3 regions of the Luteibacter sp. 22Crub2.1 genome follow, and region 2 is predicted to be linked to each of the others. Evidence: riboswitches for the same ligand, from Rfam matches in the RefSeq annotation. Region 2 holds a riboswitch; each other region holds the start of a gene.
What was found. A riboswitch is a leader RNA that binds a small molecule or an ion and turns the genes downstream of it on or off. The one in region 2 is predicted to bind cobalamin.
Positions count from the first base shown of each region.

Region 1 (10,632 bases), on a different contig from region 2:
CCGCCACAAGCTGGCCGTCAGCGGATACCCAGGAAAGATTTCCCGTAACGGGATCCTTGCCCAGGATCGTCACGTAGACCTGGTCATCGGCAAAGGCACCGGCCGTGTTGTTCTGCACGATAGTCGGCACGTCGGCGTAAGCCGGAAGCGCTGCACATACACCCGCCGCCAGCGTGGCCAATGGCAGGAACAAAGCCAGCATACGGCGGCGGCCGGCGGAACGAGCGGTTTGAATATTCGTCGTCACCATGAAGCATCTCCTTGCGTTAACGAAACGAGAGCATGCGCATGGCAGGCAGGAATGTCTGCCTTATTTCGGATAAGCGGACCGCATGACCGGCGCAATGGCCCGTACTGTGACGGGACTTCACTCCCATTCGTGCGACCGCCGTTAACGTGGCGTCGGCGACATGTTAGTCGCGCAGAAACTCACGCAAAAAGGCATTGAAGCGCTCGGGATATTCGACAGGCGGAAAATGTCCGCACTTCGGAACGACATGCAGAACGGCATCGCGTGCCTGATCGCACATGAGCTGTCCCGCGGCAACCGGTGCACTCGCGTCGTCTTCTCCCACGATCACCATCAATGGGATAGCCGTCTCGGCGAATCGTGCCGTCAGCCGGTCTTTGAGGTCGAGCGTCGCAACGAGATCCCATAGCGAAGCGTGAAAGCTCGGGTCTTGTCTATGCAGCAGCTTCCGGAACCGGTCGGACACTTCGGGATGTTGTGCACGAAACGCTTCGGGGAACCATCGCGCCAGATGCGCCTCTGCCATGATCGCCATGCCGCCGTCACGCGTAGCGCGCGCACGATCACGCAGCATCTGCCTGACCGTCTCGGGGAACGTGCAGGATGTGGCAACGAGTGTCAGGCTCCGGACCATCGATGGCTGCTCGATCGCCAGGGCCTGAGCGACCATGCCACCGAACGAGATGCCGACGACATGCGCGGATGCGATATCCAGCGAGGCTAACGTCTCCGCCACCTGCGTCGCGATGGCCTCGAATGTCGGCGCGCCGTCGGGAGCACCGGACAGACCGTGACCCGGAAGGTCGAGCGCTACGACATCTCGATCACCCGCGAACTCCACGAACTGCGCATCCCAGATACCGAGATCGAGCCCCAGTGCGTGAAGAAACACGATCGGCGACGCACCCGGTGGCCCCGAGCGCACGACGTGGATGGCATCTGGAGCGCGTGCGGAAAAATCATTCACGAATACGTACCCATCCGTCGATATCGGCTCCCGCCCCCGCAGGAGAACGCCGAGCATACGGACGCGAAAGCTGCCGCGAAAGAAGGTTCGCCACGGCACCTAACGCTAGAGCGGGATACCTTGACCGGAGCGTCGCGCCGCTTCGCTAGCTCACCAGGGCACGACACGCCCCAGATAGTCGAGGTAATGCAGCCCCTGGCGCCCCGCATACGTCGTCATGGTGTCGACCAGGTTCGGAATGCTCTCCTGAATGGTCAGGCGCGCCTCAGGCCCACCCATGTCCGTGCGCACCCAGCCCGGCGCCATGAGCAACAGAGTCCGCGGGTCGTCCGTATGACGTGCCGCGAAGCTGCGCATGAACATGTTGAGTGCGGCCTTGCTGCCTCGGTAAACCTCGTGATTGCCGTTGGTGTTGTTGGTGAGGCTGCCCTGCCCTGACGACATGATCCCGATCGTCCCGTCGACCGTCACAAGATCCTGCAGGGACTCGATCACGCGCATGGGACTGAGCGCATTGGTGACCATCACGCGGATGAACTCGTCGGTGGACACGTCGGCTATCGTCTCCGCGTCATCGTTGGTCACCCCCGCGTTGACGAAAAGCACGTCCACCGTCCGCGATGACAGTCGGGCCTTGAGGGCGGCGACATCCTCGACCACGGTCGTATCGAGGACCTCGACTTCAAGTGCGCCGTCGGACGACGCTGCCAGTTCACGCAGCTTTCCGGTTGAGCTGGCCCGCCCCGTAGCGATGACGTGCCAGCCACGCCCAAGGTATTCCTCGACCATCGCGAATCCGAGGCCGCGCGACGCGCCAATCAGGAGAATGGTTTTCTGTGAGGACGCTGCTTGCATGAGCTACTCCGGTTACGAGGGGCCCGCGCTCCGGGCCGGTCCTCCCAACGTAGCGACGACGCAACCGGGGCGGAAGACGCGCGACAGTCAGTCCATACCTGCACCAAACGCCTTATCTGATCCGATCGCGATACGATGGGTCATGGACGAACCCGACCTCAACCTCCTCGTCGCCCTTGACGCTCTGCTGGCCGAAGCGAGCGTCGCGGGCGCGTCACGACGCCTGGGGCTCAGCGCGTCGGCCATGAGTCGCACGCTGACGCGCTTGCGCGCCGCCACACAGGACGAACTGCTGGTCCGGGCCGGGAGGCGTATGGTGCTGACGCCGCACGCCGAAGCTCTGCGCGAACGCGCCCATGGCCTGCTCCAGGACACGCGAAGCGTTCTCCGCCCGGTGGTCACCGAAGACGGGATCGGCTCCCTCCGGCGCACGTTTACGATCCGCGCCAACGATGGATTTGTCGAGGTGTTTGCGGCCGAACTCATCGGCGCGGCCAGCCGCGCAGCGCCTGGCGTCCGCTTGCGTTTCGCCCCGAAAGCGGAGAAGTCCGCGGTGCCGCTCCGCGAAGGACTGGCCGATCTCGAGATCGGCGTCCTCGGCGGCATGGGACCCGAAGTCCGCGTGCAGGCGTTGTTTCGCGACCGTTTCCTCGGTGTGATCCGGCGCGGCCATCCGCTGGCCGATGTCGACCCGATGACGCCCGAGTCGTACGTGGCGTACGGCCACGTTGTCGCCTCACGTGTCGGCCGCAGCGAGGGTCCGGTCGATGCCGCCCTGGCCGCAAAGGGTCTTCAGCGCGACGTCGTTTCGGTCGTGCCGAGCTTTCAGGCGGCTCTGGCGGTGACGCTGGCATCCGACCTGATCGGGCTGGTGCCCGCCTCGTTTCTTGCCAGCCCGCCCGATACCGTGCGCGTCTTCGACCTGCCGGTCGAAACGCCGACCATCACGGTGTCGCAGATGTGGCATCCAAGGCTGGAGAACGAGGCTGGACATCGCTGGCTCAGACAGCTGGTGCGCGAGGCTTGCCAGGATCGTCTTGCGCAGCTGACATCAGCCTGATCACGCTGGAGAAATCCAGCTCCCCATTCCCCGCCTTACTATTCAACGCATAAAGGTTGCGCGCCAGCTCCCCAAGTGGAATCGAAGCCCCCACACCGACTGCCGCCTCGGTTACCAGCCCGAGATCCTTCAACATCAGATCGTTGCCGAAGCCACCGGTGTAGCCACGCGATGCCGGCGCGTTCGGCAGCACACCCGGCCACGGATTGCACACCTCGGTAGCCCAGCTGCGCCCCGTGCTCACCGCCATCATCTGCGACAGCACGCCCGCGTCGAGACCGTGCGCGACGCCCAGGGCCAGCGCTTCGCCGGTGACGGCCATGATGACGCCGAGCGCCATGTTGTTGCACAGCTTGGCCACCTGCCCCGCACCGCTAGCGCCGACATGGAAAATATTCTTCCCCATCGCTTCCAATATGGGCCGTGCAATATCCAGCACCGCCGTGTCGCCTCCCACGATGAAGGTCAACGTTCCCGCCGCGGCACCCGCGGTGCCGCCAGAAACAGGCGCGTCAAGCATCGCGAGGCCGCGACCAGTGGCGGCTTGTGCAACTTTCTTCGCCGATGCCGGTGCGATCGTGCTGCAATCGACGACGAGTGCACCATCGGGAATGGCGGCCAGCAGCCCCGCGTCTCCCAGATAAAGCGCTTCCACATGCCGGCTGGCGGGAAGCATCGAGATGACGATCTCAGCGTCGCTCACCGCATCGGCAGCGCTCGCCGACGCGGAGGCTCCTGCGACAACCGCCGTATCGACCGCCGACTGAACGAGGTCGAAGACCCGCAGGGCATGCCCTGCCTTGAGCAGATTCGCGGCCATCGGGCCACCCATGTTGCCCAGCCCGATAAAAGCGATGCGACTCATGCGTACGACTCCGGTTGACTGCCCAGATCGGCAAGCGGATGCGCTTCCGCGCTGAACGGTGCATTGAAGAAAGATTCGGCCCAGCTCGATGTCGCCTCGGCCAGCGTCGCCGGGTTCCAGCGCGGTTGGCGGTCCTTGTCGATCAGCAGCGCACGGATGCCCTCCGCGAAATCGCCGTGTGCGGCGCAATGCAGCGACACGATGTATTCGAGGCGAAAGGTATCGGCGAGAGAAAGCGTCGACGCGCGGCGCTGCAGCTCGAAGCCGAGCCGCGCGGAGCCAGGCGCACCGGCAAGCAGCGCCGTCCTTGCGTTATGCAGCCAGGTATCGTCATCCTGGATCGCATCGATGGCGCCGACGATATCGTCGAGCCGCTCGTTGCCGCAGACCTCGCGGATCAGAGCCGCGTGCGCTTGCAGCGGACCGGGTGACACCGGCTGCTCGATGGAGCGTAAAACCGCGGTCAGCGTGTCGTGGTTGGCGCTCGCCGAACTCGACCAGTTCGCGTTGGACAGCGCGTTCATGACCTCCGGACGCGCATCCTCGGGAATGAAGTGGTCGGCGAGACCCGCATGGATGGCATCGCCCGCGCCGAGCGGCGCGCCGGTGAGGGCCAGAAACATGCCGCCGCGATCGGGCACACGCGACAACAGCCAGCTGCCTCCCACGTCTGGATAGAGTCCCACGGTAATTTCCGGGAAGGCCAGCTTCGACCGCTCGGTGACCACACGGTGGCTTGCTCCCGCCATCAGTCCGATGCCGCCACCCATGACGATGCCGTGCCCCCAGCAGAGGATCGGTTTGGCATAGGTGTGAATCCGATAGTCCAGCCGGTACTCGGTTGAAAAGAACTCACTGGCATACGCGTTGCGCGTGATCTCACCGCCGCCCGCCTCCCGGTAGTCGACCATGCTTCGATACAAGCCATGCAAGTCGCCGCCCGCGCAGAAGGCCTTGTCGCCGGCTCCCTGCAGGACGACCACCGCGATCGCGTCGTCGTCGGCCCATGCGCGAAGCTGGGTGTCCAGCAGGCTCGCCATCGTCAGTGAGAGCCCGTTGAGGGTCTTCGGCGCATGGAGTGTCGCGATGCCGATACGTCGCCCATCCCGCCCGTCGCGCTCTTCGAACAGCACGTCGCTCATGCGTTCTTCCACTCGGCCGTACGCTTCTCGAGAAAGGCGTGTACGCCCTCCGCCTGATCCGCGCTGTCGAACAGGTCGACGAAGGCTTCGCGCTCGGCGACGAGCGCGGCAGCGTGCGTCTGGGTGCGCGTTGCCTGCACCAGGCGTTTGCAGGCCGCCACGCTGGTCGGGCTCTGCTTCGCGGCACGCGCTGCCCATGCGAGCGCGGCGTTCAACCCTTCACCTCGGGGAACCACGTCTTCCACCAGGCCGATGCGCAAGGCCGTCGCGGCGTCGACTCGCTCGCCGAGCAGGATCATCCGCTTCGCCCAGCCCTCGCCGACCAGGCGCGGCAGGTTCTGCGTACCGCCGGCACACGGCAGCAGTCCCACACCCGCTTCCGGCAAGGCCATCTGCGCGTGTTCCTCGGCGATGCGAAGGTCGCATGCGAGTGCACATTCGAGGCCGCCACCCATCGCATAGCCGTTGATGGCCGCGATGCTCACGCCACGGAACGCCGACAACGCCTCGAAGGCCTCACCGAACCGACGGGCGGCTTCACGCGCCAGCGCGCGGTCGCCATCCGCGAACTGCTTGAGATCGGCGCCGGCCGAGAAGAACTTCTCCCCCTCGCCCGTCACCACCAGGGTGTAGACACCACGATCCGCATTCAGCGCCGCGACGAGATCGCGCAGCGCGGAAAGGCTATGTACCGTCCAGGTGTTGGCTGGCGGGTTGCTCAGCGTCACGATGGCCGTGTGGCCTTCGAACGTCAGCCTGAGCCCCGTCCAGTCGGTATCCTTGTAACCGGTCATCGCAACTCCTCTTCAGTGTTGAGCAAGTGGCGCGCCACGATCACGCGCATGATTTCGTTGGTGCCTTCCAGTATCTGATGCACACGGCTGTCGCGCAGCAACCGTTCGATCGGGTACTCGCGGATATAGCCATAGCCGCCATGGAGCTGCAGGGCGTCGTTGCAGATGTTGAATCCCGCATCGGTGGCGAAGCGCTTGGCCATGGCGCACCACACCGTGGCGTCGTGACTGCGTGCGTCGAGCTTGCGCGCTGCCGTGTGCACCATCTGTCGAGCGGCGACCAGCTGGGTCGCCATATCGGCCAGCTTGAACTGCAAGGCCTGGAACTCGCCCAGCTTGCGCCCGAACTGCCGCCGCTCACCGAGATAACGCCGCGCGGCGTCCAGGGCGCCCTGTGCGGCACCGAGTGAACAGGCGCTGATATTGATCCGCCCACCGTCCAGACCCTTCATGGCGATCCGAAACCCATCACCCTCTTCGCCCAGAAGGTTCGCCGCCGGCACACGAACGCCGTCGAACGTGATGCCCCGCGTGGGCTGACTGTTCCAGCCGAGCTTGTCCTCCTTACGCCCATACGTAATGCCTTCGGCGTCGGCGGGTACGGCTAACGCACTGATACCACGCGCACCCTCGCCCCCCGTGCGGGCCATGACCACGAGCATGTCGGTGGCACCGGCTCCCGAGATGAAGGCCTTGCTGCCGTGGAGCACGTACGCGTCACCATCACGCACGGCGCGCGTCTGCAGAGACGCCGCATCGGAACCGGCGCCCGGCTCGGTCAGGCAGTACGACGCAAGCTTCGCCCCGCTGCACAGCGCCGGACCCCATTCGGCGCGCAACGAAGAACGTGCATGCGTCGCCAGCATCCACGTCGCCATGTTGTGGATACTGATGAACGCCGCGGTGGATGGATCGGCGGCGGCGAGTTCCTCAAACACGATCGCCGCATCCAGCCGGGTCAGCCCGCTGCCGCCGGCCGCTTCGTCGACATACAGGCCGCAGAAACCCAGTTCGCCTGCCTTACCGATGGCCTCACGCGGAAAGATGCTCTCGGCGTCCCAGTGCGCCGCACGCGGCGCCAGTTCGGATGCCGCGAAATCGCGCGCCGCCTCGCGAAACGCCATCTGCTCGTCGCTGAAGCCGAAACCTTGCCCCATCACAGGAATATCCATGACGGCCGCCATCACTTGAGGCTGATCGTCGTATTGACGCCGTGGCCGCGCGTGTCATCGTCGAACCAGCGCGAAGTGATCGTCTTGGTCTGCGTGTAGAACGTGACCGCCTGCTTGCCGTAAGGGCCCAGGTCGCCGAGTTTGGACGCACGCGATCCCGTGAACGAGAACAGCGGCACCGGCACCGGGATCGGTACGTTGATACCGACCTGCCCCACATCGATGTCTTCCTGAAAGCGACGGGCAGCCGCACCGCTCTGCGTAAACACGGCCGTACCGTTCCCGTTGGGATTGGCGTTGACCAGATCCATCGCTTCGTCCAGCGTGTCGACCGTGAGGACGACCAGCACGGGCCCGAAGATCTCTTCGTCGTAGATACGCATGCCGGGCTTCACGCCCGAGAAGATGGTCGGCCCGACGAAATTACCGTTGCCGTAGCCCGGCACCCGGTATCCGCGACCGTCGAGCTCCAGCGTCGCGCCTTGTGCCACGCCCGCGTCGATCAGGCTCTCGACGCGGTCACGCGCCAACGATGAGATCAGCGGGCCGACGTCGGTGCCGGCCTCGGTCCCCGCGTTGACCCTCAGTGACTTCGCCTTGGTAACGAGATCGGGAATCCACTCGCGCGCGGCCCCCACCAGCACCGCCGTCGATGCCGCCATGCAACGCTGCCCGGCCGCACCGAAGGCGGCACCGACCATGGCATTTAACGTCTGCTCCTTGTTGGCGTCGGGCAGAACGACAGCGTGATTTTTCGCCCCCATCATGCACTGCACGCGCTTACCGGCTTGCGATGCACGGTGATAAACGTGCGTACCGACCTTCGTCGATCCGACGAAAGACACCGCCTTGATGTCGACGTGATCGCAGATGGCGTTGACCACCTCCTCGCCCCCGTGCACGACGTTGAGCACGCCCCTGGGAATGCCTGCCTCCTGCGCCAGCTCGACCAGCCGCATGGTGACCATCGGGTCCTGCTCCGACGGCTTCAGCACGAAGGTGTTTCCCGTGGCGATGGCCATCGGAAACATCCAAAGGGGGATCATCGCCGGAAAGTTGAACGGCGTGATGCCTGCGCAGACACCCAGCGGCTGCAGCAGTGTGTACGTGTCCACGCCACCGGCCACGTTGTTGGCCAGCTCGCCGAGTTGCAGATTGCCGATGGCGGCCGCCTGCTCCACCACCTCGAGGCCACGGAACACGTCGCCTTCGGCGTCCGGCAGTGTCTTGCCCTGCTCCGCCGTGAGGATCGCCGCCAGTTCCGCCATGTGTTCGCGGATCAGTTGCTGGTACCTGAGGAAGATGCGGGCCCGCGTCCCGATGGGCGTCTTGCGCCAGGTGGCGAACGCGCGCCGGGCGGCGGCGACGGCCGCATCCACCTCCCGGGATGTGGCGAAGGGCACACGTGCCAGGACGACCTGCGTCGCCGGGTTGATCACATCGCGCCATTGTGTGGTCGCGGACTCGACGAACTCACCGTCGATCAGCAGTTTGACGGTCGCGACATCGGTCGCGGCACGATTCATCTCGTTCATGATGCTTGTCTCCATATCGCTCACCCGCGAAACCGGGCGTGCGTGAGCGAGACAAGTCGGTTCGAGGCCACGGACGCCGCATCGAGCCAGCTCGTCCGGTTGCCCACCGCAACACCCGAGGAAGACACCGCAAGCGGTGCCCACCACGGGCCGGTCTCCGGGCTTGCGAGCGATGCGATCCGCATCACCCCGACACCTTCCCGCGTTGCCGCAGTGGTTCTGAGTCGGGTTTTCTCGCCTACCGTTGCGGGGGCAGCGCCGGCATCGGACCGGCTTCCCGTTTCACCCTGCGCACCGGAATGGCGGCGGCAGGACACCTGTGGCCAGCGGGAGTGTAGGCGGCGACGCGGCGAGCGACACGCTGCGATGCAGTAAAGGCGCCTTGGATGCCGCCACGGATTCCGACTAAGCTGCGCGGATCAGCCGTTCCACGCTCAGGAGATCTCCATGATCGACCACACCGGCGCCACCGTCAGCGACTTCGAGCGCAGCAAGCAGTTCTATACGACCGTATTGGCCTCCATCGGCTATGAACTGATCGTGCACTTCCCCGCCTCGAAAACGGGACGTACCGACGTGGCGGGGTTCGGCGAGAACGGCAAGCCGGATTTCTGGATCTACCAGGGCACACCCAATCAGCCGCCGGTACACGTCGCCTTTCGGGTGAGTTCGCAGCAGCTGGTGCGGCTATTTCATCAGACGGCGCTGGATGCGGGCGCGAGGGACAACGGTCCGCCGGGCCCGCGTTCGCACTATCACGAAGGCTATTACGGCGGTTTCGTGCTGGATCCGGATGGCCATAACATCGAGGCGGTGTTTCACGCCGGCTGATGGAAGATCATTGATGAACTGCCCGCATAGGCTCAAGCGGTTTATCCCACTTAATCACTGGACCCCCGGTCGGTAGCATGGCGTCATGGCTACCTTCTGGAGATCACCATGAAAAAGCGCGTTCTCGGTAAAAGCGGCTGGAGGTCTCAGCCGTCGGCTTTGGCTGCATGGGCCTCAATTTCAGCTATAGCCACGTGCTGAGCGGCGACGAGTCAGTCAAGCTCATCCGCGAGGCGGTGGACCTAAGCGTCGATTTCTTCGATACGGCCGAGGTCTATGGTCCGTTTACCAATGAGGAGATCGTCGGCAAGGCCTTCGCGCCGATGCGCGACCGCGTCGTCATCGCGACGAAGTTCGGCTTCGCGTTCGATCCGGAAACGAACAAGCAGACGGGTCTGGACAGCCGCCCGAAAAACATCCGCAAGGCCGCCGAGGGTTCCCTCAAGCGTCTGGGCATCGAGCAGATCGATCTGCTCTATCAGCACCGCGTAGACCCGAACGTGCCGATCGAAGACGTCGCCGGTGCGGTGAAGGATCTCATCCAGGAAGGCAAGGTGAAGCACTTCGCGTCGAAGGCTAGCTGGTGCTCAACGGGATGAACCACATTCTCCGGGCGACCCTGGCGGGCCTTGGTCTGGCCTGGGTGCCCGAGGACGTCGTCGTGCCGCATATCGAGGCCGGACGACTGGTGCGCGTCCTGGAGAGCTGGTGCGACCCGTTTCCGGGCTACCACCTTTACTACCCGAACCGGCGGCAGACCTCCCCCGCACTGACCCTGCTGGTGGATGCGCTACGTTATCGTGGCTGAATCGCCCACAATCCCTTGACGTTTCCGCGATTGACACCATCTCGTAGGTAGCCGAGGATCGAATCAGGCCGCGCCCGGGTCCCGGGGCCGCGCAGCAAGCAGGAGTCACCCATGAGCCAACGTCATCTCGTCCTCGCCGCCTTGTTCGCCCTGGACGTCGTGTTCTTTCTTGCCGGTTCGGTCACAGGGACGTTGCTGCTCGTCGCCGCTGGCGTCGTGACGGAGACGGCCTTCTGGTTCAACATGATGCAGCAGCGCCGGATGCAGCGGATCAAGGTTCGCGCGCGACGCGATCGCTGAGCCTCCCGTAAGTCGGCGTCAGAAACCCCGCACCGCGGGGTTTTTTTATGTCG
Region 1 is NZ_FUYT01000011.1:31,065-41,696, reverse strand. It holds gene B5X73_RS12720 (glycoside hydrolase family 64 protein) at 1-250, opposite strand, end outside; gene B5X73_RS12715 (alpha/beta fold hydrolase) at 414-1,217, opposite strand; gene B5X73_RS12710 (SDR family NAD(P)-dependent oxidoreductase) at 1,368-2,072, opposite strand; gene B5X73_RS12705 (LysR family transcriptional regulator) at 2,215-3,132, shown strand; gene mmsB (3-hydroxyisobutyrate dehydrogenase) at 3,074-3,997, opposite strand; gene B5X73_RS12695 (enoyl-CoA hydratase/isomerase family protein) at 3,994-5,139, opposite strand; gene B5X73_RS12690 (enoyl-CoA hydratase) at 5,136-5,933, opposite strand; gene B5X73_RS12685 (acyl-CoA dehydrogenase family protein) at 5,930-7,105, opposite strand; gene B5X73_RS12680 (CoA-acylating methylmalonate-semialdehyde dehydrogenase) at 7,117-8,631, opposite strand; cobalamin riboswitch at 8,771-8,976, opposite strand; gene B5X73_RS12675 (VOC family protein) at 9,088-9,471, shown strand; partial or broken gene B5X73_RS12670 (aldo/keto reductase) at 9,580-10,037, shown strand; gene B5X73_RS12665 (LysR substrate-binding domain-containing protein) at 10,067-10,279, shown strand; gene B5X73_RS12660 (hypothetical protein) at 10,391-10,579, shown strand; gene B5X73_RS12655 (Lrp/AsnC family transcriptional regulator) at 10,625-10,632, opposite strand, start outside.
Region 1: another riboswitch for cobalamin. It lies ahead of B5X73_RS12680 (CoA-acylating methylmalonate-semialdehyde dehydrogenase); the one in region 2 lies ahead of metE (5-methyltetrahydropteroyltriglutamate--homocysteine S-methyltransferase).

Region 2 (10,632 bases):
CATGTTTCGGATGACCGCTTCGCCCTGCGTGCCGACGGGCTGCATGAAACCCGCCACGCCGAGACCGACGCTGACGATAACGGCTACGATCACCGCGAAGGCGCCACCGCCCGAGGGAGTGAGCTTGCGACGTACCCAGGGCATGACGAGATAAATACCGAGCACCACCGGAACCAGCAGTCGCGGTTCCAGCTGCCAGCCCACGAGCCCGACCTCGGTGAACGCCCAGATGGCCGTCCCGAGCAGCACCACGGCATAGAGCCAGAGTGCGCTGGCCGAACCGCGCGCGAGCAGGATGCCGGTCGCTACGACCGCGGCGCCAGCGATGAGGTAGTAGAACGAGCCTCCGAGAGCCGCGAGCCACGCTCCGCCTCCCACGAGAAAGAGACCTAGAAGCGCTATGACCACGCCCGTGATACGGGGCGGCCTGCGTGAATAAAGAGTGGACGGCATTTCATGACTCCGGTGGGTGACGCGGCAGGGGCGCGTCGCGTCGAAGCCGCGGTTCGCGCAAATCATAGCCATGGCAGGTATATGCAGCGTCTACATCCGGCCGGTCACAATGGAGCATCCCCCGATGGAGTCTTCGCATGCGCTACATCAAGCTCGGCCGTACCGGCCTGGATATCTCGCCGCTGGTGCTCGGTTGCATGACTTACGGCGTTCCCGACCGCGGAAACCACGCCTGGACGCTGGACGAAGAGCAGAGCCGCCCCTTCATTCGCAAGGCGCTGGACCTTGGCATCAACTTCTTCGACACGGCCAACGCCTACTCCGATGGCACGTCCGAGGAGATCGTCGGACGCGCCCTGAAAGATTTTGCGAAACGCGACGAGGTGGTGATCGCCACCAAGACCTTCTTCCACTGGCGCAAGGGTCCGAACGGCGGCGGCCTGTCGCGCAAGGCGATCTTCCATTCGGTGGACGACTCACTGGCCCGCCTCGGCACCGACTACATCGACCTGTTGCAGATCCATCGCTACGACCAGACCACGCCCATCGAAGAAACGCTCGAGGCGCTGCATGACGTGGTGAAGGCCGGCAAGGTCCGCTACCTCGGCGCCTCGTCGATGTATGCGTGGCAGTTCGCGCAGATGGTTTACACCTCGCGGATGCACGGCTGGACCGAGTTCGTCAGCATGCAGGATCACTACAACCTGCTGCAGCGTGAGGAAGAGCGCGAGATGATTCCGTTCTGCATCGACGAGCACATCGCGGTGTTGCCTTGGAGCCCGCTGGCACGCGGACGGCTGACGCGCGACTGGGACGAAGGCAGCGACCGGCAGAAGAGCGATGTCTTCGGCGGAACGCTTTACAACGCCACGGAAGATTCGGATCGCGCCATCGTCGCGGCGGTGAAGAAGGTGGCCGATGCGCGTGGCGTGCCTCGTGCGCAGGTGGCATTGTCGTGGGTGGCGCATCGTGACGGCGTCACCGCGCCGATCGTCGGGGCGTCGAAGCCGCAGCATCTCGATGATGCGGTGGCGGCGATCGATCTGGAGCTGACCGAGGAAGAGACGGCAGCTTTGGAGGAGGCTTATACGCCGCGGGCGATCGCAGGGTTCGAGTAAGCGTTGCTTGCGGCAGTTCGGCTATGTTGTTGTCATACGGCGGTCTCGCCGCGCTGCGCGCGGATCGCCAGCGGGGCTGGCTCCTACCAGAGCAACGCATCGCGCTTCTGGTAGGAGCCGGCCCTGCCGGCGATTCAACCCCGCCGCGCCATCGCCTGTTCGATCACGTCCGCGGCCAGCGACGCACCTCGCTCGGCCCGGATGACGCCCGCGGCGCGCTGGGCACGCAAGGCCACGCCTTCGTCAGTCAGGAGGACGCGCAGCTTCGCCGCCGCCCGGTCGGCGCGGTAACGCGATGCCGGCAACACATCGCCCACACCCAGCCGAAGCACACGCGCCGCGTTGTCAGGCTGATCGAAGCCATGTGGCACCACGAGCGCCGGACACCCCGCGCGCAAACTCTCCTGCGTCGTGCCGACACCCCCGTGATGTACCACCGCGGAAGCGCGCGGGAACAACGCGCCGTGTGACGCATATTCCACAGCCATCACCCCGGCTGGCAACGTGTCGGGCAAGCGCGCGCGCATCTCGGGCGAGCCGGTGAGCAAGACGGCACGACATCCGAGCGCCCCTGCCGCCGCCATGCTCTCGCGAAGGAAGGCCTCGCCCGCGTGCACCGCCGCCGATCCCAGCGTAAACACGATCGGCGCGTCACCCGCGTCGAGAAACGCCGACAGCTCCGGGGGAAGGGTTTCGTTGAAGGGCGAGTAACGGCAATAGCCAGTGACCACGCTGTGCGCCGGGGCATCCAGCGGCGCATGCCCCAACAGCGGCGAATACATCGCCAGCACACCATCGCGCGCGTGCTGTCCGCGATGAAACGGATCGCCCCACACCGACACCGGCGCCAGACCCAGCGACTGCCGGAAGCTGCGCACGGCACGTGTCCACGGTGCGGTCACCCGCTCACCGATCCGGCGCACCCAGGCGCCACGACGCGGCGACGCACGTAAGAAACGGTCGAGTCGCGCCATGCCCGTCGCCGGCGGATCGAAAGCGGAAAGGAACACCGCGGGCGACAGGACGGCGGACAACCACGCCACGCGTGTCGTCTCGCCCAGAATCTGGCCGGCGAAGGCGAGCGTCGAGGTGACGATCGCATCGGCCTCCAGACATACTGGCGCCAGCGCGCGGTAGCTCGCCGCGACATCCTCCGCAGCCAGGTCACGTACGACGAAGCGCGGACCGCGCAGCGGATGGAACGCCCGGGCAGCGAAGGCGGCCTTGTCCTCGGGCTCCGCGATCCCGCTGGCAAGGACGAACCTCAGCCCGGCCTCCGCCACCGCCTCGCGATGAATCGCATGGGCACCGATGGTGACCCGATGGCCCCGCGCCGCCAGCTCCCGCCCCACGGACAGGAACGGAAACAGGTCACCCTGCGATCCCACCGTCGCCATCACGATGTGCCTTGCCGCCATGCCTTACTCCCGATGACCTGGCGCATCGTCGCGGGCGACATGTCGACGCGATGCATGCCTGGCTCGTTGACCTGCCCCGTCCGTAGGGCTAACCTCTGGGCCGCCAGCGGTCTTTATCTCTCTATTCGAATAGAAGGATAAAAGCTAAGAGGGAAGCCGGTGAGAATCCGGCGCTGCCCCGCAGCGGTATGTGGAGACGAGCGCGTCATCAGCACTGGATCGATGGCGATCCGGGAAGCGACACGCAAGGCGGCACCCAGGTGCCACATCCACGAGCCCGAAGACCTGCCGCCGGCCTGGGCGCGCGTGCCGTCATGGGTGCGTGTGCCCTGCCCGACCTGGGCCGTCGCGTTCGCGCGAGGGTCCGGTTCGCCCGCGGGGGCGAAGGTCGACGGCAAGCCGCATGACGCCTTCACGCTGCCGCACCTTCCGTGTGGCAGTGCACGTGCGTCCGCGACGAACCGCCCTTCCCTCCTCTTTGCCACGAAGAGGAATCATCCACATGCCACACGTTACCTACCCCGGTTTTCCCCGCATCGGCCGACGCCGCGAACTGAAGCGCGCGCTCGAAAGTCACTGGAGGGGCGAAACCAGCGCCGACGACCTGCTCACCGTCGCCCGTCAGCTCCGCGAACGCCACTGGCGCCTCGCGCGCGACGCGGGAGCCGACAGCGTTCCCGTCAACGACTTCTCGCTTTACGACCATGTGCTCGATGCCGCCGTCGCGGTCGACGCCATTCCCCCGCGCTACCGTGCACTCCATCAGCGCGATCCGCTGGCCGGCTATTTCGCCATGGCACGCGGCCGTCAGGACGGCGAAGTCGACCTGCACGCGCTGGAGATGACCAAGTGGTTCGACACCAACTACCACTACATCGTCCCCGAGCTGCAGGCGGGCCAGTCGTTTGCCACGCGTGCCGACAAGGTCGTCGCGGAATATCGTGAAGCCGTCACCCTCGGCCATGCGGCGCGCCCCGTACTCCTCGGTCCGTTGACCTTCCTCCGTTTGGCCAAGACCGTCGACGGCAGCGATCCTCTGGCGCTGCTCGACGCGTTGCTGCCGGCGTGGAGCGGTTTGCTCGATGCGCTCGCGGACGCGGGTGCCGACTGGATCCAGGTCGACGAACCGGCCCTCGTGCTCGATCTCGAGCCGGACTGGCAGGCGGCCTATCGCGGCGCTTATGCCGCCATCGGTGAACGGTCGCGCGGCCGCATCCTGCTCGCGACCTATTTCGGCGAGCTCGGCGGCAACCTCGAACTGGCGGCGTCGTTGCCCGTCGCCGGCCTGCATGTCGATCTCGCGCGCGCGCCCGGGCAACTGGATGCCGTGCTCGACGCGCTTCCCGCCGGTCGTGTGCTGTCCGCCGGCGTGCTCGACGGCCGCAACATCTGGCTGAGCGACCCGTCCGCCATCGCGCCGCGCATCGCCAGCGCACGCGAGCGCCTCGGCGACGGGCGTCTCTGGCTGTCGACGTCGTGCTCGCTGCTGCACGTGCCGATCGATGCGTCGGAAGAAAAGCACCTGCCGGGTTCGATCGGTGACTGGCTGTCGTTCGCGCGGCAGAAGATCGTCGAACTGCGACGCTATGCCGACGCCGTCGTCGGCGACGACACGGCGCAGCTCGCGCTCTCGCGTCAGCAAGCGACAGTGGAGGCGCGACTGCTTTCTCCCGACGTGCTGCGCGCCGACGTGCGGGCGCGCGTACGTGGACTGACGCCCCAGTTCGGACAGCGCCGCTCGGCCTACGCGTTTCGCGCAAATGTGCAGAAGCAGCGCTTTGGCCTGCCCGACCTGCCGACCACCACCATCGGCTCGTTTCCGCAGACCACGGAACTACGCCTTGCGCGTGCCGCGCATCGCTCGGGCAAGCTCGACGACGAGGCTTATACGGCCGTGCTTCGCGAGGAGGTGCGGCGCGCCGTGGCGTTTCAGGAAGAAGCGGGGCTCGATGTCCTCGTGCACGGCGAGCCCGAGCGCAACGACATGGTCGAGTACTTCGGCGAACAGCTGCAAGGCTACGCGTTCACGTCTCTGGGCTGGGTGCAGAGTTACGGCTCGCGCTGCGTCAAGCCGCCGATCGTCTTCGGTGACGTGGCGCGTCCCGCCGCGATGACCGTCGCCTGGTCCGCATACGCCCAGTCCCTGACCGCCAGGCCGATGAAGGGCATGCTTACCGGTCCGGTGACGATGCTGCAGTGGTCGTTCGTACGTGACGATCTCCCGCGTGCCGAGGTGTGCCGACAGATCGCCCTGGCTTTGCGTGACGAGGTCCACGATCTCGAGAAAGCCGGCATCGGCATCGTGCAGATCGACGAGCCGGCGCTGCGCGAAGGCCTTCCCCTCCGCCGGGGTGACTGGGCCACCTATCTGGACTGGGCGGTCGACGCGTTCCGGATTACCGCGGGTGGCGTCAGCGACTCGACTCAGATCCATACCCACATGTGCTACTCGGAGTTCAACGACATCATCGAGGCGGTCGCCGCGATGGACGCGGACGTGATCTCGATCGAGACCAGCCGCTCGCGGATGGAGCTGCTGGACGCCTTCACACGGTTCCGTTACCCGAACGGCATCGGACCCGGCGTCTACGACATTCACTCCCCGCGCGTGCCCGGCAAGGAGGAAATGGCCGATCTGCTGTCCCGGGCGCTCCAGGTGCTTCGTCCGGACCAGCTCTGGGTCAATCCCGATTGCGGCCTGAAGACCCGCGGCTGGCCCGAGGTAGCTGAGGCCCTGACCGGGATGGTGGCCGTGGCCCGGGCGGCCCGCGAACGGCTGGCGGAGGTGGCCTGACGGAAAAAGGGGCACCGTGTCCCCGCGCTGTTGGCCTTTCGCGCGCGGGGCGCGCTCCCATACGGCGGCTGCCGTAGGAGCGCGCCCCGCGCGCGAAAGGCCAACAGAGCGGGCGGCAACCCCCTCCCAACCCCCCTCCTACCCCTTCCCCCGCTGAACATCCATGCAATCGTCACCCGCCGGGGGTACCCTTGCCGCTGCAAACCGGCGACGGGGCGTGTATCATGGCGCGCCCCATTTATCTCTTTATCCGTAAAGAAGGATATATACCCTCGATGAGCAATTTCCTCTTCACCTCCGAGTCGGTCTCCGAAGGCCATCCGGACAAAATCGCCGACCAGATCTCCGACGCCGTTCTGGACGCCATCCTGGCCCAGGACCCGCGTGCGCGCGTGGCCTGCGAGACGCTGGTGAAGACCGGTGTCGCCATCGTCGCGGGTGAGATCACCACCAGCGCCTGGATCGATCTGGAAGCGCTGACCCGTAAGGTCATCCTCGACATCGGCTACGACTCCTCGGAAGTCGGGTTCGACGGCGAGACCTGCGGCGTTCTCAACCTGATCGGCAAGCAGTCGCCTGACATCAACCAGGGCGTGGACCGCAAGAAGCCGGAAGAACAGGGCGCTGGCGACCAGGGCCTGATGTTCGGCTATGCGACCAACGAAACCACCGAGTACATGCCCGCGGCGATCCACTACGCGCATCGTCTCGTCGAGCAGCAGACCAAGGTCCGCAAGAAGAAGAACTCGCCGCTGCCGTGGCTTCGCCCGGATGCCAAGAGCCAGGTCACCCTGCGCTACGAGAACGGCGAAGCCGTCGCCATCGACGCCGTCGTGCTCTCGACCCAGCACGATCCCGACGTCAAGCAGAAGGACCTGATCGAAGGCGTGCGCGAGCTGATCCTCAAGCCCGTGCTGCCGGCGAAGCTCCTGCACAAGGGCACCAAGTTCCACATCAACCCGACCGGCAAGTTCGTCATCGGCGGACCGGTGGGCGACTGCGGCCTGACCGGCCGTAAGATCATCGTCGACACCTACGGTGGCTGGGCCCGTCACGGTGGTGGCGCGTTCTCGGGCAAGGATCCGTCCAAGGTCGACCGTTCGGCTGCCTATGCCGCGCGCTACGTCGCCAAGAACATCGTCGCGGCCGGCCTCGCCGACCGTTGCGAAATCCAGGTCAGCTACGCCATCGGCGTCGCCGAGCCGACCTCGATCTCGGTGACGACCTTCGGCACCGGCAAGATTCCCGACGAGAAGATCGAGAAGCTGATTCGCAAGCATTTCGACCTGCGCCCGTACGGCATCATCCAGATGCTCGATCTGGTCCACCCGATGTACCAGCCGACCGCCTCCAACGGTCACTTCGGCCGCAAGCCGTACGACGTCACCGACAAGAACGGCAACACGTTCACGGCGTTCTCCTGGGAGAAGACCGACAAGGCTGACGTCCTGCGCGACGCCGCCGGCCTCGGCGCGACGGTTGCTCGCCGCAAGTAAGTTTTGTGCGACATGCGATAGAAAACGGGCGCCTTCGGGCGCCCGTTTTCGTTCAGGAACCTCAGAAAGTTGCCGCCGGGGTCACAATGCTTTCATGGCTGGAATGAGACATCTGAGAGCCGTTACCGTGCTACCGGAGAATCCATGATGTCACGCACCCTGCCCCGCCTCATCGCGACCGCGCTACTCGTGGCCGCCGTTCCTTTCGCCGCCCATGCGCAGGACGACGCCAAGCAGACCGATTCCAAGGGCGGTACCCCGACCGATGCCGGCTTCGTCACCAATGCCAGCGGCGCAGGCCTGGCCGAAGTGGAGCTGGGCAAGATCGCCGTGACCAACGGCGGATCGGCCAGGGTGAAGTCGTTCGGCCAGCACATGGTCGACGACCACACCAAGTCGGGCGAGGAGCTGAAGAATCTTGCGAGCGGAGACCGCGGCTATGCCACCGCCGAGAGCCCGCCGCCCGCGAACCAGAAAGACATCGACGCGCTGAAGCGCCTCAATGGCGCGGCGTTCGACAAGGAATACGCGAAGGTCGCCGTCGCCGATCACGAGAAGGCCATCGCCATCTTCGAGGTCGAGGCCGAAAAGGGCTCGAACAAGGAACTGCAGGCCTTCGCTAAGAAGACCCTGCCGACGCTGAAGCAACATCTGAAGATGGCTCGGGCGCTGAACAGCGGAAAGTAAGACCTGTAGGAGCGCGCCTCGCGCGCGATGCCCTTAACGCCTGACGCACGACCGTCAGCGCAAGAGCGTCGCGCGCAGGCGCGCTCCTACATTTTTAGGGGCGATGCCGGACGAAGCCGCGCAACGTCAGGCCCGGGGACGTGACGAATGCCGTCGGCTGGGCCATACCTTCATCGGCGCGCCATGCCCGCCGTGGTCATCCGGCGGGTCGATGATGCCGTTATCTTCGAACCGAACCTGGCGCCACTGACCCTGGAGGGTGTCGAAATCGTCCATGATTTTCATGCTCAGCCGTTACGGTTCGAACCCGACAGCACGTCCACCCACACGGCGAGCACAAGGATCGCGCCCTTGATGATCATCTGCCAGGAGTTGTCGACGTCCATCAGCTGCATGCCGCTGTCGAGGCTGGCCATCACGAGGGCGCCGATCAGCGCGCCGTAGACCGTGCCGGAACCGCCGCGCATCGACGTGCCGCCGATGAAACAGGCGGAGATGGCGTCCAGCTCGCCGCCGGTACCGGCGGAGGGCGAACCCGAACCGGTGCGAGCCACGGTGATGATGCCGGCGAAGGCGCACATCAGGCCCATCAGCGCGAACACGACCAGCTTGACCCGGGCGACGTTGACGCCCGAGAGGCGCGTCGCTTCCATGTTGCCGCCGACCGCGTAGATATGGCGACCGAACACGGTCTGGGTCGAAACGTAGGTGAACACGGCCAGCAGGCCGAGCAGGATCATCACCGGAATGGGAATGCCGTTGGCGTCGTTGAGCGTGCGCACGAAGCCGAAGATGACCGCGCCGATGGCGACCAGCTTGACCGCATCGACCCAGACCGCGCCCTGCTGCAGACCGAGCTTGCCCCGACGCATGCGCCGGCGGACGGTCAGCGCGACCATGGCAAGGAAGATGATGGCGCCGATCCAGCGCGACATCGCCACCGGGACGAAGCCCTGGCCGAGCTGGATGAGGTCATCCGGCGCCGGCGCGATGGTGGAGCTGCCGGTGATGTAAAGCACGATGCCGCGGAAAGCCAGCATGCCGCCGAGACCGACGATGAACGACGGTACGCGCATCTTGGTGACCACGAAGCCGTTGAACGCACCGATAAGCAGGCCGAGCACCAGCACGGCGCCGATGGACGTCCACGTGCCCCAGCCCTGGTTGACCGTCAGGATGGCGACCACACCACCCAGCAGGCCGAGCTGCGAGCCGATCGACAGATCGATCTCGCCCGCGATGATGACGAACACCATGCCGCAGGCAAGCATGCCGGTGATGGCCATCTGCCGGAACAGGTTGGACAGGTTGCCGGGCGTGATGAAGGCCTGGTCGGTCTTTACGTGAAAAAACACCCAGATGAGCGCGACGGCGATGAGCAGCGCGAGGATCTTGTAGCGGACGAACAGTTGCTGGATTTGCTGGGCCTGCATGGAGGAGCTTCCGTGGTGGCGCGTGGATGGGTTCGAAGGATCAGGCCGCGTGTGCGGGCCCCTCGGCGGCGTGTGAAATCGCGGCGGCGAGCACCTGCTCCTGCGTCAGACCGACGTTCTTGAAGTCGCCGCGAAGCTTGCCCTCGCCGACGACGAGAACGCGATCGCTCACGCCGAGCACCTCGGGCATCTCCGAGGAGACCATGATGATGGCGACGCCCTTGGCGGCCAGTTCGAACATCAGCTTGTAGATGTCGTACTTGGAGCCGACGTCGACGCCGCGGGTCGGCTCGTCGAGGATAAGCACCTTGGGGCCGGGCAACAGCATCTTGGTCAGGACCGCCTTCTGCTGGTTGCCGCCGGACAACCCGACGATCGCCAGTTCGGGACTGGCCGTCTTGACGCGCAGCCGCTTGATCTCGGTGTCGACCACCTGCAGCTCGGCCTGACGGTCGATCTGCCCGGCGTGCGCATAATGCGCCAGCGTGGCGAGCGTGATGTTGTCGCCCACACCCAGCAGCGGCACGATACCCTGACGTTTACGGTCTTCCGGCACCAGCGACAGACCGGCCTTGATCGCCTGCTCGGGCGAACGGATCTTGATCGACTTGCCCTCGAGCACCAGCTCGGCCTCATAGCGGCCGGGATAGGCGCCGAAGATCGCCGAGACCAGTTCGGTACGACCCGCGCCCACGAGCCCGGCGATACCGACGATCTCGCCGCGACGCACTTCGAACGAGATGTCGTCGACGCGCTTGCGGTTCGGGTTGGCCACGTCCCAGCAGGTGACGTGCTTCGCCTCGAAGATCACCTCGCCGATGTCGTGGTCCATCTTCGGGAACAGATTTTCGATCTCGCGCCCAACCATCGCGGTGATGATCGTATGCGTGGTCATCTCGCTCATCGGCTTCGTGACGATGTGCTTGCCGTCGCGGATGACCGTGACCGTGTCGCACACGCGTGCCACTTCGTCGAGCTTGTGCGAGATGTAAACGCAGGCCACACCGTCGCGCTTGAGGTCCTCGATGATCGACAACAGCGTGTCGGTCTCGGAGGAGGTCAGCGACGACGAGGGCTCGTCGAGGATCAGCAGGCGCGCGTTTTTCGCCAGCGCCTTGGCGATCTCGAACAACTGCTGGTAGCCGCCGCCGTAGTTCATTACAGGGGCCGCTACGTTGACGTCCTTGAGCTTGAGCCGGGCGAGCAGCGCCTCGGCCTTCGCATACATGGCGT
Region 2 is NZ_FUYT01000002.1:177,655-188,286, reverse strand. It holds gene B5X73_RS02690 (membrane-bound PQQ-dependent dehydrogenase, glucose/quinate/shikimate family) at 1-453, opposite strand, end outside; gene B5X73_RS02685 (aldo/keto reductase) at 591-1,571, shown strand; gene B5X73_RS02680 (glycosyltransferase) at 1,706-2,989, opposite strand; cobalamin riboswitch at 3,080-3,297, shown strand; gene metE (5-methyltetrahydropteroyltriglutamate--homocysteine S-methyltransferase) at 3,492-5,783, shown strand; gene metK (methionine adenosyltransferase) at 6,059-7,279, shown strand; gene B5X73_RS02665 (DUF4142 domain-containing protein) at 7,424-7,966, shown strand; gene B5X73_RS20545 (hypothetical protein) at 8,093-8,242, opposite strand; gene B5X73_RS02660 (sugar ABC transporter permease) at 8,254-9,399, opposite strand; gene B5X73_RS02655 (xylose ABC transporter ATP-binding protein) at 9,440-10,632, opposite strand, start outside.

Region 3 (10,632 bases), on a different contig from region 2:
TCGACCATCAGGATGGCGTTCTTCTTCACGATACCGATCAACAGCAAGACGGAGATGATCGCCATCAGGGTCAGCTGCGTCTGCGTGACCAGCATCGCCAGGAACGCACCGGCACCCGCCGCCGGCAACGTGGAGATGATCGTCAACGGATGGCCGAGACTCTCGTAGAGAATCCCGAGCACGATGTAGACGGCGAGGATCGCGCCGATCAGCAGCACCATGCCGTTGGACTGCGCATCGCGCATGCGCTGGTTGGTGCCGGTGACGTCCATGCGCACGCCCTCCGGCAGGTTGATCCGGCGTACGGCTTCCTCGGCGAGGCTGTTGCCCTTGTCCGGCGTGATCTTCGGCGCGAGGTTGTAGGTGATGTCCGCCGATTCGAGCTGGTTCTGGTGGGTGACCGCACTCGGCGTCGCCACGGGCTCGATGTGCGCCACCGCCGAGAGCGGAATCATCGTGCCGAGTGAATTCTTCACGTACGTGTTGAGCAGCGCGCCGGGACTGAGCTCCTGCGCGGCCGCCGAGGTCAGCACCACCCAGTACTGGTTGATGTCCGAATAGATGATCGACACCTGGCGCTGGCCGAACGAGTTGTACAGCGCCGAATCGACATCGCCCATGCCGACGTTCAGGCGGCCCGCCGCATCGCGGTCCACCTTCAGCATCTGTTGCTTGCCGACGATGTCGAAGTCGCTGCCGACGTCGCGGAACTCCTTCATGCTGCGCATCTGACGCACCAGCTTCAGCGTCCAGGGCTGCAACGGTTCGCCGCCGGTACTGATCAGCTGGAACGAGTACTGCCCGCGGTTGCTGTTGCCCCCGCTCCCGCCGAGGAACTGCACGGGATTCATGAAGACCTGGACATCGGAGAGCTTGTCGTACTCCTTGCCCTTGCGATCCATGAATTCCTTCATGGATTCATGGCGCAGATCCGGGCCGCTCCCCTTCTTCTTCAGATCGATGAACATGGTGCCGCTGTTGCCGACGGCCGCGCCATCGTTGCCGCTGCCGAGCAGTGTGGTGACGTCGGCGACGGCCGGATCGTTCTGCATCATTTCGCCGACGCGTTTGAGGCGTCGCGACATCTCGTCCGGCGAAATGTTGGCGTCCGCGGTGACATCGGCCTGCAGCATGCCCGTGTCCTCGTCGGGCATGAAATTGCCACCGGCGGTCTTCACCACGGCGAAGCCCAGCGCGAAGGTGGCGAAAAGCAGGATGAGTGGCTGCCAGCGCATGACCCGCCGATGGCGCATCGCCCAGTCCAGTCCGCGCTCATACAGGCGCAGAAACCCGCGATCGAAGCGTTCCAGCGCGCGCTCGACGCGGCCTGGCTGGCGGTCGGGCTCGTCGTGCTTGAGATAGCGGGCGCAGAGTGCCGGCGTGAGCGTCAGCGACACGATGGCCGAAATCAGCACGGCCGCCGCCAGGGTCACCGAGAACTCGCGCAGCAACTTGGTGATCATGTTGTTGCCGAACAGCAGCGGCGCGAACACCGCCACCAGCGACAGCGTGATCGACATCACGGTGAAGCCGATCTCGCGCACGCCCTCGAGCGACGCCGGCATCGGTTTACTGCCGTTCTCCATGTGCCGGACGATGTTCTCGATGACCACGATGGCGTCATCGACGACGAAACCGATGCACAGCACCAGCGCCATCAGCGACATCGTGTTGAGCGTATAGCCGAGTGTCCACATCACCACGAAGGCGCCGGCCAGGGACAACGGCACGCTCAGCGTCGCGATCAGCGTCGGACCGAGACGGCGCAGGAACACCATCATGACCAGGAAGACCATGACGATGCTGATCAGCAGCGCGACCTTGACCTCGTGCAGCGCGGACTGCGTGGTCTGGGTCAGGTCGAAGATGGGCGTAACCTTCGCGTCCGCCGGCAGCAGCGAACGGAAGCGCGGCAGCGCGGCACGGATCGCGTCGGCGGTGGCGATGGAGTTCGCCTCCGGACGCTTGCTCATCTGCATGGTGACCGAGCGCTCGCCCTGGAACCATGCGGCCTGGTACTGGTCCTGCTGGCCGTTGTAGACGCGGGCGATGTCCGAGAGGCGCACCGGCACGTTGTTGCGCATCGCGATGAGGATGTCGCCGAAATCCTTCGCGTCGCGAATGCTGTCGTTCGCGACGACCGTCATCTGTGCCTTGCCGTCGGACAGCAGGCCCTGCGGCGAGGTCACGTTGGCGGCATGCAGCGCATTGGACACATCGTTGGCGGTGAGCCCCTTGGACGACAACGCGCGGGTATCCAGCTCCACGCGCACGGCGTGCGGGGTCCCACCGAAGACCTGTACGCGCGACACGCCATCGATCTGCGCCACGGCGGGCCGGATCAGGGTATCGACGACGTCGTAGAGCTTGTCCGGCGGCAGCGACTTCGAGGTGAACGACACCAGCAGAACGGGAATCTGGCCGGTGTCGAACTTGAAGTACTGCGGGGGGCTGGGCATGCCGGCCGGCAGGTCGGCGGCGGACGCGTTGATCGCGGCCTGCACGTCACGCGCGGCGGCATCGGTGGAGCGGTCCATGCTGAAACGGAGGCGGACGAAGCCGCTGCCTTCCGAGCTGTTGGAATACATCTGGTCCACGCCCGGGATCTGGCCGAGGTGGCGCTCCAGGGGGGCGATGATGGTCGAGGCCATCGTCTGCGCGTTCGCACCGGGCATCTGCGTCTGGATGAAGACGGCGGGCACTTCGATGGACGGCAGGGCCGCCACGCCGAGCAGCATGTAGGCGATGGAGCCGCACAGCACGAGCCCCGCCGCAAGCAGCGAGGTTCCGATCGGCCGGCGAATGAAAGGTGCAAAAACGTTCACGACACTTCCTGTGATCGCGGGAAGCATACCCGCGCCCGGGGACTTTATGACGTCCGCGCCGGTCCGTGGCGTGTGCCTTTAGTGGGGGCCCTGCCGGAAGGCAGGGGTGCGGCGTTTGCCCGAACCCGGCGCCAGGGGTAGGAGCGCGCCTGCGCGCGATGCCGTGAAACATCGCGCGCAGGGCGCGCTCCTACACGGTGCTCCCTCAGCGTACGGGCGAGAACCGCACGGTCACATAGTAGGTCCGCCCCAGCTGGTTGTAATACGCCGCCGTCTCGTACCGCTTGTCCGCCACGTTCGCGACCCGGCCCTGCACGCTCCAGGCATCGTCCATGTGCCAGGTGGCACGCAGATCCGCGGTCGTGTAGCCGCCCAGACGCGTCGTGTTGGCCGCGTCGTCGTAGCTGTAACCCGAGGCGTAGACCGAGCCACCCAGTGTCAACGCGCCCAGGTCCTTGTCCAGATCCACGCGACCGGTGCGACGCGGACGGCGGGCCAGCAGGTTGTCCTTCTCGAGCCCGCTGTCCCGGTCCAGCGGCTGCTGCAGCGTCAGGTAGCCGCGCACGTGCCAGCCATCGACGTCCGCGCCGACCTGGCCTTCGAGGCCGCGCAGGCGGGCCTTGCTGACGTTGACCGGCAGGAAGTTCGCGTCGTAGCCGATCAGGTCGTCGACCTGGCTCTGGTAGGCGTTGACGGCCCAGTTCCAGATGCCCGGACGACCCGACAGGCCGATCTCGGCGGTGCGCGACTTCTCCGGCTTGAGGTTCACCGTGGGCACGCCGTACGGGTAGTACTCGTCGTTGAAGGTCGGCGCGTGGAAGGCGGTGCCATAAGAGGCCGTGACCTTCATGCCGTTGTCGAAACGGAAGCCATAGGCGGCCGAGCCGGTCGTGTGGTTGCCGAACTGGGTGTTGTGGTCGTGGCGGGCCGACAGCTGGATCTCATGCGGGCCGAACACGCCCTGGTAGAGCGCGAACACGCCCGTGTTGTTGCGGGTGTCCTTGAGATAATCCGTGTCGCTGCTCAGCTTTTCCTGCTGGTAGTCGACGCCGGCGCTCAGCGTCTGGCCCGGGGCCAGCGTGAAGTCGTTCTGCCAGGAACCCTGATTGCGCTTAGAGTACAGATATCCCACGCGCAGCTTGTCGGCACCGGTGACGTAGTTGAAGTCCGCGTCGTAATAGCCCTTGTCGGCGCCGTTGAGGTAGTTGTCGGCGCGGTCCTGGTTCTGGCCCAGACTGACCGACATGCGCCACGCGGACAGCACGTCGAAAGCCAGCTTCGCGCCGGCGACCTGCTGCGAGCGTCGGGTCAGGTTCTGGTAGTCGCCGTCGTATTCGATATCGCCCTTGCTGCGCAGCCAGCTGCCGGTGAGCTCGGTGCCGTCGTCCCAGCGATAACCGCCCGACAGTGCGCCGTTGTACGTGCGATAGGCGTCATGGTCCGGCTCGTCGGTGAAGCAGCCCTTGAACGCCGTGCCCGCGCCGATGCGGCAGGCATTGATGCCCGAGGTGTACTGGCCGCCGAGGCTGGCGTTGTACCAGCCGTGGGTCGTGCCGCCCGACACGCCGACCTGGCCGGCGGTGTAGCCGTGGCTGCCGCCGGTGACCGAGAGGCTCGGGGTCGGCGCTTCGCCGGCCTGGCCGTGGCGGGTGAAGATCTGGATGACGCCGCCGATCGCGTCGGAGCCGTAAAGGCTCGAGCGCGGACCGCGGACGACCTCGATATGGTCGATCTGCTCGACCGCCAGCTGCTCGTAAGCCGGCAGACCCGCGCCCACGGTACCCACGCGGACACCGTCCACGAGGACCAGCGTGTGCGAGGAGTTGCTGCCACGCATGAACAGCGAGGTCTGCTGGCCGATACCGCCGGTGTTGGCCATGACCACACCGGGCAGCCCGGCGAGCAGGTCCTGGACGTTACGCGGCTGCAGACGCTCGATGTCTTCATGGGTGATCACGGTCACCGGGGCGAGTACCTCGTCCAGTGGCGTGGCCGTGCGGGTCGCGGTGACGATCACGGGATCGAGGGCGTCCGGGGCGTCGGCCGCGTGGGCAGCGGCGATCGACGACAGCAGGGCTGCCGCGAGCAGGGTCTTCTTCATGGAACGGTCTTCCTCCGCCGCATAGCGCGGCAATGCGTAGCTCAAAGGGCGCGCGAGGAGGACATACGGCGAACGGCACACGGGCGGAACCCGGATGACTGTCCGGATTCGCCCTCCGCGAATCGCCCGAAACGGGACGACGCCCCGGGATGGCTCACGGGGCGCGTCGTCGGGCCGGTCTCCGGACTCACGCCGTCCCCGAGGGGGTGTCGGACCGGCGCCTTCCCGCTGTCGCAGTGGCTGAAGCCGTGTCCGAGGGGCCGTGACGACCCCGAGCGCTTACCGTTGCGGGGGCAGTGCCGGCCTTGCCGCAGAGGCGGCGCACCGGCTTCCCGTTTCATCCCCGTGGCGCGACGCCCCGGGGACACCCGAACCCCGCGACTTTAACCGGAGGGTGGGGCGCTGTCACGACCGGCCGATCAGCCTGCGGCGTAAACGCGCTCGCCGCCGATCCAGGTTTCGATCACCGTATGGGTCTCGTCCATCACGACGAAGTCGGCGCGGTAACCGGCGGCGATATGACCGTGGGTGGCGCCGAGGCCGAGGAACGCGGCCGGATACGTCGACGCCATGCGCGCGGCTTCATCGTAGGCCACGCCAACCATGTCGACCGTATTGCGCACCGCCGTGGCCATGTCCAGCGCGGAGCCGGCCAGCGTGCCGTCCGCCGTCTGGCAGACGCCGTCGCGCACGGTGATGGTTTCGCCCTTGAGCACGAAGTTCGGATTGTCCGACCCCACGGGCGGCATCGCGTCGGTGACCAGCATCATCTTCCGTGGCGCCTTCGCCGCGATGGCGACACGCAGCGAGGTCGGGTGCACGTGGTGGCCGTCGACGATCAGACCGCACCAGCTGGCCTGGTCTTCGAGCGCGGCACCGACGACGCCAGGCTCGCGGCTGGTGAAGGGTGTCATCGCGTTGAACAGATGGGTGAAGCCGCGCACGCCCGTCGCCAGTGCATGGCGCGTGGTCTCGTAGTCGGCCGCCGTGTGGCCCGCGGCTACGATGACGCCGTTGGCGACCAGCTGCTGGAGTACTTCCGCGGAAGCGCGCTCGGGGGCCAGCGTCAGCAGGGTCACGCCGCCGTGGCGCCGCGCGACCATCGCGACATCGTCGGCATCGGCGATGCGAAACTTGGCCGGGTCGTGCACGCCCTTGCGCTCGGGTGCGATGAACGGGCCTTCCAGATGGATGCCGAGCACGCCCGGCACGCCCTGGGCGACCGCGTCGTTCACGGCATCGATGGCTTTCGCCATGACCTCCGCGTCGTCACTGATCAGCGTGGGCAGAAAACCCGTGGTGCCGAATCTCGCGTGTGCCTCGCCGATCGTGCGGATCGCGTCGACCGTCGGTGCATCGTTGAACAACACGCCGCCCCCGCCGTTGACCTGGCAGTCGATGAAGCCGGGCAGCAAGGTGCGACCACCGAGGTCATGGCGCTCCGCCGCGCGCACGCGCGGATCGGATGGCAGCGCCAGTCCGGTGATCTTTCCATCGTCGACCAGCACGGCAAAGCCGCTCTGGAATCCGTTGTCGGTAAGCACGCGGCCGTTGACGAGGGCGAGAGTCATGGCGATTCCTTGAGGGTGACGGTCAGACGGTCTCGGTGACTTTATTCAGGTGCGGCGGCACGTCGGGATTGAAGCCGCGCTTCAGCGCGAGCGCCGCCGTGGCGCGGTAGAAGCTCTGCACCGTGATCAGCGGCGCGGCGATCGGTGCGGTGGCGACCAGCGGCAGCACACCCTCACCCGTCGCACCCGGCGCGGCGATCCAGACATTGGCGCCACGCTTGCGGAACTCGGCGGCGACATCGAGCACGCCCGGGAGCGTGTCGTCGTTCTGCGCGAAGAACAGCACCGGGAAGTCCGGGCCGACCAGCGCCATCGGGCCGTGTTTCACTTCGGCCGCGCTGAAGGCTTCGGCATGCAGGCCGCAGGTTTCCTTGAACTTGAGCGCCGCTTCCAGCGCACCGGCGAAGCCGAAGCCACGACCGACCACGAACAGGTTGTGCGCATCGACGAGGCCTTCCGTCAGCGACGACCAGTCGGCATCCCAGCCCTGGCGCAGCTGCGCGGGCAACGCGGCCAGGGCGTCGGCGATCTCGGCCTTGCCACTCCACCGGGCGGCGATATGCAGAATCGCGAACAGCGCGCCGAGATAGCTCTTGGTCGCGGCGACGCTGGTTTCCGGGCCCGCGTGCAGCGGGACGACCACGTCCGCGACGTCCGCCAGCGGCGAGTCGATCACGTTGACCAGCGCCACGACGTACGCACCGGCCTTCTTCGCGGCCTCGGCGTTGCGGACCAGATCCGGGCTCTTGCCCGACTGGGATACGGCGACGTAAAGCGCGCCATCGAGGCGCTGCGCGGCGTGGTAAATCGAGGTGACCGACGGCGAGGCCGAGGCGGTGACGACGCCCAGCTGCGTTTCGAATACGTACTTCGCGTACATGGCCGCGTGATCCGAGCTGCCACGGGCGCAGGTGATCACCATGCGCGGCGGATTCGCGCGCAGGCGTTCGGCAAGGGTGCCGATCACGGCGTCGTTAAGGGCAAGCTGCCGCTCGACGACCTCGGCGGTCTCGTGCGCTTCGCGGTACATCAGGGTGTCTTGCGGCTGGATCGTCATGAAGAATGGTCCGTCAGTCGCTCTGCAGTTCGGCGACGAAGTCGTAGATGTCCCCGCGATACCAGGAACACGTGAACTCGACGATGCGGCCGTCGTCGAGGAAGCTGCGCCGCTCGATATTCAGCCCGGCACTGCCGGCGCCGAGCCGGAGCAGCCGGGTCTGGGCAGGGCCCAGCACCACCGCGCGCAGGCGTTGCAACGCACGTCGCGGGCGGTTGCCCAGCGTGTCGAGCGCTTCGTAGAGGGAATCCTCGACCAGGCTGGGGTCCGGCAGCAGGTTGAGCGGCACGGCGCTGCGCTCGATCGCCAGCGGCTCGTCGCCCGCGTAGCGCAGGCGGTGCAGGCGGACCACCTGGGTGCCGGGCGAGAGATTCATCGCCATGGCTTCTTCCGGCGTGACCTCGCCGATGGCCCGCTCGAAGAACTCCGAGCGCGGATTGAGCCCGCGAGCGCGAAGATCCTCGGTGAAGCTGGTCATACGCGACAGCGGTTTGACGATGCGCTCGGACACGAAGGTGCCCGCGCCATGACGCTGGGTGAGCAGACCATCCTCGACCAGGCCGCCGATGGCCTTGCGCACGGTAACCCGGGACAGCGTGAGGGCCCTGGCCAGGTCGCGCTCGCTGGGCAGCGCATGGCCGACCTGCACCTCGCCGTTTTCGATCACGTTGCGGATGGCGCGACGCAGGCGCATGTACGCCAGCGGCTGCCGGGCGGCCGGGTCGTACTGCAGGCGTTGGTATTCGGCGACGAGGGCGCTTTCCATGGCCGAGAAGATACCAATCAACGACCACTGCGGCAAGACCGTCCAAGCCCGCGAATACCAGTGAGCGATTCAAACGGGCGTTTGCACGATGCAAAGTCGGCCCGTAAACGTTTTTGCGGCGTCATCGCCTGATATCGCGATGGAAAACGCCGCCTTGAGTGGTACGGGGCTGGTATGACCTGGTATGTCACTGGTACGATCCGTCGGCATACCCATCGATCCCAGCAGGCCACTGTCGTGAGCGCTCATCTCCTCCCGATCGAACCCTTCGATCTGGTCATCTTCGGCGGCACCGGCGACCTCGCCGTCCGCAAGCTTCTTCCCGCGCTGTTCCATCGCTTCGTGGACGGCCAGATCCAGCCCAGCAGCCGCCTCATCGGCGTGGCCCGCGAGGCCCTCGACGACGCGGGCTACCGCGACCTGGTCCGCTCCTCGGTCGAGAAAGGCGTGTCCCACGTGGCTCCGGCCCAGCTGGACGCGTTCATCCAGATGGTTTCCTACCGCTCGCTCGACGCGCGCAAGGAAGAAGGCTGGGATGAATTCGCCGCGCTGATGCAACAGCAGGCCCAGCACATCCGCGTGTTCTATCTGTCCACCGCGCCGGACATCTTCACCGACATCTGCCAGCGCCTCGGGTCGCTCGGTCTCAACGGCGAGCGCTCGCGCGTGGTCCTGGAGAAGCCGATCGGTCGCGATCTGGAAAGCGCCAACGCCATCAACGACGCCGTGGCCCGGGTCTTCAACGAATCGCAGACCTACCGGATCGATCATTACCTCGGCAAGGAAACGGTGCAGAACCTGCTGGCGCTGCGCTTCGGCAACGCCCTGTTCGAGCCGCTGTGGAATGCCCAGCACATCGACCACGTGCAGATCACCGTCGCCGAGACGGTCGGCGTCGGTCATCGCGCGGGCTACTACGATCGTGCCGGCGCGCTGCGCGACATGGTCCAGAACCACATCCTGCAGCTGGTCTGCATGCTCGCCATGGAGCCGCCTTCGTCGCTGGCGCCCGATGCCGTGCGTGACGAAAAACTCAAAGTGCTGCGTTCGCTGCGCCCGATCAACGCCAGCAACGCCGGCAACCTCACCGTGCGCGGGCAGTACCGCGCCGGCGCGGCCGAAGGTCAGGGCGTCCCGGGCTATCTCGACGAACTCGGCAGCGACCAGTCCAGGACCGAAACCTTCGTCGCCCTCAAGGCGGAGATCGGTAACTGGCGCTGGGCGGGTGTGCCGTTCTACCTGCGCACCGGCAAGCGCCTTCCTAGCCGGGTCTCGGAGATCGTGGTGACGTTCCGCGCGTTGCCGCATTCCATCTTCGATCCCACCAACGGTCCGCTGCTGCCCAACCGCCTGACGCTGCGTCTGCAGCCGGACGAGGGCGTCAAGCTGTGGCTGACCATCAAGCATCCGGGTCCGGGTGGCCTGCGCCTGCGCCACGTGCCGCTCGACATGAGTTTCGCGGCGGCGTTCGGCGTGCAGCAGCCCGATGCCTACGAGCGGCTGATCCTCGACGTCGTGCGTGGTAACCCGACCCTGTTCATGCGCCGCGACGAAGTCGAAGCCGCATGGAACTGGGCCGGTCCCATCCTCGAAGCCTGGGAGGGCAGCGGCGATACGCCGAAGCCGTACACCGCGGGTACCTGGGGTCCGAGCGCCGCCGTGGCGCTCATTGAACGCGATGGCCGTACCTGGGCCGAGGACGCAGCATGAACGCCAAGATCCATCAGCACGATTTCGCCGATAAGCTCACTCTCGCCGATGCGCTGGCGCGCGACATCGCCGGCAAGCTCGACGCCGCCATCAAGGCGCGTGGCAAGGCCAGCATCGCCGTTTCCGGCGGCGGCACGCCCAAGGTCATGTTCGCCGTGCTCGCCGAGCAGGAGATCGACTGGTCGAAGGTCACCATCACGCTGGTCGACGAGCGCTGGGTCGACGAAGACAACGAGCGTTCCAATGCGCGCATGGTCAGGAACACCCTGATCGCGCACGAAGCGCACGTCGCCGCCTTCCTGCCGCTGTTCGACAAGGCGCATGCCGACGACGTCGATGCCGCGCTCGAGGGCGTTGGCGAGAAGGTCGACGCGCTCGGCAAGCCGTTCGATGTCGTCGTGCTCGGCATGGGTCCGGACGGCCACACCGCGTCGTTTTTCCCCGGCGGCGACCACCTCGCCGAAGCGCTCGACCTCAACGGTACGCGGAGCGTGCTGTCGATGCGTGCCGGCGGTGCGGGTGAGCCGCGCATCACGCTCAGCCTGCCGCGCGTGCTCGATACGCGCACGCTCTACCTGCACATCGAAGGTGCGGACAAGAAA
Region 3 is NZ_FUYT01000008.1:97,979-108,610, forward strand. It holds gene B5X73_RS10135 (efflux RND transporter permease subunit) at 1-2,825, opposite strand, end outside; gene B5X73_RS10140 (TonB-dependent receptor domain-containing protein) at 3,031-4,926, opposite strand; cobalamin riboswitch at 5,081-5,313, opposite strand; gene nagA (N-acetylglucosamine-6-phosphate deacetylase) at 5,346-6,497, opposite strand; gene B5X73_RS10150 (SIS domain-containing protein) at 6,520-7,554, opposite strand; gene B5X73_RS10155 (GntR family transcriptional regulator) at 7,568-8,320, opposite strand; gene zwf (glucose-6-phosphate dehydrogenase) at 8,558-10,030, shown strand; gene pgl (6-phosphogluconolactonase) at 10,027-10,632, shown strand, end outside.
Region 3: another riboswitch for cobalamin. It lies ahead of B5X73_RS10140 (TonB-dependent receptor domain-containing protein); the one in region 2 lies ahead of metE (5-methyltetrahydropteroyltriglutamate--homocysteine S-methyltransferase).